DNA from 2 places in the Thioclava sp. DLFJ4-1 genome. Region 1 is predicted to be linked to the other one. Evidence: riboswitches for the same ligand, from Rfam matches in the RefSeq annotation. Region 1 holds a riboswitch; the other holds the start of a gene.
What was found. Region 1 has a riboswitch for cobalamin ahead of BMI85_RS10335 (TonB-dependent receptor). Riboswitches for the same ligand answer to the same signal wherever they lie in the genome.
Positions count from the first base shown of each region.

Region 1 (2,934 bases):
GGTTCCTCCGCCCACGCAGAGGAGGTCGCCGCCAAGGCGGCGAAAAGGGCGGCGCAAACCGCCCCTTTCAGATCAGAACCGCGCACGCAGCCCCACATAGGCGGCGCGACCCGAGGTGCCGTAGCCGGGCCAGAGCTGGTAATCGGTGTCGGTCAGGTTCTCGATGCGCAGATAGGCCTCTTTGTCATTGCCCAGATCGTAGGTCATCTGCGCGTTCAGCAGGCCGTAATCGGGCTGGCTCTGACGATCGGTGACCACGCGCATATCGGCGGCGAGCGTGAGCTTGTCAATCACCTGCGCGTCGATCCCGGCGGTCAGCGTGTGGCGCCCGAAGGCCGAGTTCCACGTCGAGCCGGCAGAGAGCCCGTCGGGGTTCTTCGAATCCAGATAGGTATAGCCGAGGCTGTAATTGACCGTGCTGGAGATCGGCCCTTTCAGACCCAGCTCCAGACCCTGCCGCTTGGCGGTGCCCGAGGTCTGGTAGTAGCTGTAGGTCGTGTTGCTGTAGTCGATCAGGTCGTCCACCTCGATATGGAACAGCGTCGCGGTCAGCTTATGCGCACCGAAATCGCGCTCGACGCCCAGATCGTAGCTCAGCGATTTCTCGGGCTTGAGATCGGGATTGCCCGCATAGCCGTCATAGAGCTCGTAGCCCGACGGCGCGCGGAACCCGTTGCCCACCGATGCGCGGAAGAGGGTCGCGGCATCGGCCTGCCAGGTAACGCCCAGACGGCCCGTGGTGTTGCCGCCGAAATCCGAGTGATCGTCATGGCGCGCCGAGGCGGTCACGTTCACCCCGTCCATCGGCGAGAAGGCATATTCACCGAAGACGCCCGTATCGGCGGTCAGAACATCCCCCGTGACATAGGTACCGGTATAGGTTTCCAGCGTGCGATCCGCGCCGAAGGTCACGCGGCCCGGCCCGAGATCGGTCGAGGCTTTCCAGTCGAGTTTGCGGCGCTTGCCCTCGTAGCCATAGTCATAGACCGGATACCAGCGCGAGGTGGTGTAATAGGTCAGACCGAGTTCGTGATCGAGCGGACCTGTCGCGAATTTCGCGAAGAGACGCCCGCCGCGTTCCTTGTGGATGGTGTATTCGTTGCTGTCCGTGGGCGGCGAGCTGAAGCCGTTATCGAATTCGCCCCGGTCGTTCTGGGCAAACCCGTTGAAGCCGATCAGCAGATTGTCGGAGATGCGCTTCTGCGCGCGCAGGCTCACGCGATCGGCGCGGTAGCCGTCTTTCTCGGTATTGCCGTTCTTCTTGTCGGCGGCCGAGAAGCCTGCGGTGTAGACTTTCGACAGCTGGATCGCGAGCTCGTCGTCACCCTTCTTCCAACCGAAGTTATAGGCCGCATTCGCGGTGTGGTAGGAGCCGAGCTCGAGCTTTACGCTCTGGGTCACGCCATCCTCGGTCGGGCGCGGCGTGTCGAGGTTGATGACACCGGCGACCGCCTGCCCGCCATAGACCGCCGATTGCGAGCCGCGCATGATCTCGACCCGGTCATAATTGAACGTGTTGAACCGACCCAGATCGGGCAGCACCTGCGGCGCGGAGGGATCGGAGACGCCGATCCCGTCCACCATAACCTTCACGTAGTTCTGCGACACGCCGCGAATGGTGAAGCCGGTCTGCGCGCCCATCGGCCCGCGCGACAGGATGCCGACGCCCGGCGATTGCGCGATCAGATTGGCAAGGCGCGTCTGGCCCGAACGCTCCAGCTCGTTGCGCGACAGCACGGTGACTGCCTGCGCAGTCTTGTCCGACGATTGCGGCTCGAGCGCGCCGTGATAGATCACGATCTCATCGAGTTGGTAAGGTTGGCTGTCTTGCGCAAGCGCGGGGGCTGCCAGCGCGGTGGTGAGCATCAGGCCCACGGTCAAACGGGTGCGGATCATATCCAATTCCCTCGTATCGCGACTCTGTGGTCGCGTGAACTTCGTATCGTAAGTCTTTGGAAATTTGGAATTTCCGCCGACGGTGAGAATGTCACCACTGACGGAAGACCGCCTCCGCTGCGCGCCCCGCACAGGCAGAAAGGATGAGCGCCTCGGCAGGTCTCCTGGCTCGCGGGTCTTGGTTTCGGCTGGCCTTCCCGGGTCGCCCCAGTGGCTCAGTCAGCCGTCACTCGCCGCTCACAGTTGCGGGGGCAGCCCCGGAATGAATGCACGCATCGCACCGGGTTCCCTTTTCATCCGCCAAGGCGGAACCGAAGTGCCCCTGCTGTGCCGCGCGCGCCGCAGTCTGTCAAGAAAATTTCAACTCTCGACGGCGGCTCTGCTGCGCCGGTTGAAACGGATCGAGGACAGCAGCGCCAGCCCGATCAGCCCCGCCCCGATCAGCCCGGTAATCACCTCGGGCACTTCCACCAGCGTCTGCGCGAACATGACGACCGAAAGGATCAGGATCGACCAGAAGGCGCCGTTCTCGAGATAGCGAAATTCGCTCAGCGTGTTGCGCTCCACCAGCATCAGGGTCATCGAGCGCACATACATCGCGCCGATCCCCAGACCGATCGCGATCAGGAACAGGTTCTGGGTCAGTGCGAAGGCCCCGATCACCCCGTCGAAGCTGAAGGACGCGTCGAGCACTTCGAGATAGAGGAACGCGCCGAGGCCCGCCTTGGCCGTCTCGGCAGCGATATTCGTCCGGTCGAGCACGTGGCTGAGCACTTCGACACCGAGGAAGGTCGCAAGCCCGCAGATAGAGGCGAACATGAACTCGTCTTCGCGCCCTTCCGGCAGGATCCAGGTGAAGACCAGAATGATAAGCAGCACGAGGCCGATCTCGAGGCCGCGGATCGAGGCGAGCGCGCGCAGACGGCGCTCCAACGCTCGGATCCAGTCAACCTCTTTGCCCTCGTCGATGAAATAGGTGAGCGCGACCATCATCAGGAAAGCGCCGCCGAAGCCCGCGATCGACAGATGCGCGTCCTC
Region 1 covers NZ_MPZT01000003.1:97,619-100,552, reverse strand. Annotated here, with positions in the region: gene BMI85_RS10335 (TonB-dependent receptor) at 73-1,896, opposite strand; cobalamin riboswitch at 2,033-2,227, opposite strand; gene BMI85_RS10330 (DUF475 domain-containing protein) at 2,257-2,934, opposite strand, start outside.

Region 2 (2,934 bases), on a different contig from region 1:
CTCGGGGCTGCCATACTGGATGCGCTCGCGGGCGAGGAAGCCGTGCAGGTTCATCTGGCCCAACCCGATCGCGTGGCTTTCCTCATTGCCCTTGCGGATCGAGGGGACGGCGTTGATCGCGCTCATCTCCGACACCGCCGAGAGCGCCCGGATCGCGGCCCCGACGCTCGCGCCGAGATCGCCGCCATCCATCACCTTCGCGATGTTGAGCGAGCCCAGATTGCACGAGATATCGGTGCCCATCTGCGCATAGCCCAGATCCTCATCGAATTCCGAAGGCTCGGCCACCTGCAGAATCTCCGAACACAGGTTCGACATGGTGATGCGCCCCGCGATCGGGTTGGCGCGGTTCACCGTGTCCTCGAACATGATATAGGGATAGCCGCTTTCGAACTGGATTTCGGCCAGCGTCTGGAAGAAGGCACGGGCGTTGATCTTGCGTTTGCGGATGCGCGCGTCGTCGACCATCTCGTGATATTTCTCGGTCACGGAAATCTCCGAGAAGGCGCAGCCATAGACCCGCTCCACGTCATGGGGCGAGAAGAGATACATCTCCTCGTTCTTCTTCGCGAGTTCGAAGGTGATATCGGGGATCACCACGCCGAGGCTCAGCGTCTTGATGCGGATTTTCTCATCCGCATTCTCGCGCTTGGTGTCGAGGAAGCGCAGGATATCGGGGTGATGCGCGTGCAGATAGACTGCGCCCGCGCCCTGACGCGCGCCAAGCTGGTTGGCATAGCTGAAACTGTCTTCGAGCAGCTTCATCACCGGGATCACGCCGGAGGACTGGTTCTCGATCCCTTTGATCGGCGCGCCATATTCGCGGATATTGGTCAGCATCAGGGCCACGCCACCGCCGCGTTTCGACAGTTGCAGCGCCGAGTTGATGCCGCGCCCGATGCTTTCCATGTTGTCTTCCAGTCGCAGCAGGAAACACGACACGAATTCGCCCCGCGCCTTTTTGCCCGCATTGAGGAAGGTCGGCGTCGCGGGCTGGAAACGGCCCGCCAGCATCTCCTCCATCAGCCGCATCGCCAGCGCCTCGTCGCCACGCGCGAGCGTCAGCGCCACCATCACCACCCGGTCCTCGTAGCGTTCGAGATAGCGCTGCCCGTCGCGGGTCTTCAACGTGTAGGAGGTGTAGTATTTGAACGCGCCGAGGAAGGTCGGAAAACGGAACTTGGCGGCAAAAGCCGCGTCCCAGATCGCGCGCTGGAAGTTGCGCGAATACTGATCGAGCACGGCGGCGTCGTAATAGCCTTCCTCCACCAGATAGCCGAGCTTTTCGTCCAGCGAATGGAAAAACACCGTGTTCTGGTTCACATGGCGCAGGAAATATTGCCGCGCCGCCATCCGGTCGGCATCGAAGCGGATATTGCCCTCCGCGTCATAGAGATTGAGCATCGCGTTGAGCGCGTGGTGATCAAGCCCCGCGAATTCCGAGGCCATGGCCCCGCTCGGTTTCACGTCGCTATCGAGCATTCCTGCCTCCAGAAGGTTTCGAGACCCGCGCGCACGCGGTCGATGTCACTGTCCGTGCCGGCCAGCTCGAAGCGGTAAAGCACGGGGATATTGCATTTGCGCGCCAGCAGATCGCCCGCGCAGGCGAAGAGCGCGCCGAAATTGCGATTGCCGCTGGCGATGACGCCGCGCAGACCGGCGCGGCGGGCGGGATCGTTGAGGAAGGCGATGACCGGTTTCGCGACCGCGCCGCGCCCCTTCCCGTCGGCATAGCTCGGGCAGATCAGGACATAGGGGCCGGGCGGGGTCGGCATCGGCCCCTCGGCCGAGACGGGCAGGCGCAGCGCGGGCAGGCCCAGCCGCTCCACGAAGCGCTGCGTGTTTCCCGAAGCCGAGGAGTAATAGACCAGTCGTGCCTGTTCCATGTCGGCTTGGCCTCAGGCCAGCCGGTTGATCATGTCGGGGCGAAAGCCTGCCCAGTGATCCTCGTTCGCGATCACGACCGGGGCCTGACGGTAGCCGAGGTCCTGCACCATCTCCATCGCGGCGGCGTCCTCGGTGAGGTCGATCACGTTGTAATCGATCCCTTTGGCATCGAGCGCGCGGGTCGTTGCGGTGCATTGCACGCAGGCCGGTTTCGAGTAGACGGTGATGGTCATGGTTCCTGTCCCTTTGTTTGCTGTCGGCAGCGCGGGACAAGGCTCGTGGGCAGGGCGCAAAGCACACTGCCACGCGCCCGGGCCCTCCGCCGCGGTCGTCGTCTATCTGCTTTGGCAGGTCTCCTGGCTCGCGGCTCGAGCGCCTCTCGGTCCGTCTTCCCGGTGCATCGCACCAGTGACATTCGGACCTAAGGCTCGCCGCTTACAGTTGCGGGGGCAGCGCCGGAATCTCACCGGCTTCCCTCTTCGCCTGCGGAGTGACTCGCAGGAACCAAAGCAACATCATATTGGGCGGTAGGGTGGATGGGTGTCAATATATAGATTTCCCTGCCGCGCGAAACTCTCGCGCGGCAGGGCTGCGTCAAGCCTCAGGCGCCGTCGCCAAGCGCCCGGATATGCGCCGGAAGGCGGGCGTTCTGGCCATACATGAAGTGGTTCTCCATGCGCTCCGAGAAGCGGCTGGCCTCGGTCTCGCGGCCCACGGCCTCGGCCATTTCGCGGATATGCATCGGGCTCGCCCCGCAGCACACGCCGAGGTAATTCACCCCGATCGCCTGCGCCTCGCGGGCGAAGGCGCCGATCTCGTAGCGGTTACACGCCAGCGGATCGAGCGCGGTCGGGAAGGTTCGGCCATGCGGCGAGGGGCAGGTGCAGCCGTTGTGGTCCGAGAGGTTGAAGAAGGTGGGCTCCTCCTTGGTGGTCCGGTAGGGCACGGGCAGGGCGCCGACATGGCAGCTCACCGCCGCGCGCACTTTACGCAGCCAAGGCATCATCGTCTGCGACCCGCGGAAGCAGTTCAGCCCGACGACATCGG
Region 2 covers NZ_MPZT01000001.1:86,697-89,630, reverse strand. Annotated here, with positions in the region: gene nrdE (class 1b ribonucleoside-diphosphate reductase subunit alpha) at 1-1,482, opposite strand, end outside; gene nrdI (class Ib ribonucleoside-diphosphate reductase assembly flavoprotein NrdI) at 1,464-1,886, opposite strand; gene nrdH (glutaredoxin-like protein NrdH) at 1,899-2,120, opposite strand; cobalamin riboswitch at 2,216-2,411, opposite strand; gene BMI85_RS00410 (homocysteine S-methyltransferase family protein) at 2,489-2,934, opposite strand, start outside.
Region 2: it holds a riboswitch for cobalamin, as region 1 does, so the genes downstream of both, nrdH (glutaredoxin-like protein NrdH) here and BMI85_RS10335 (TonB-dependent receptor) in region 1, are expected to answer to the same signal.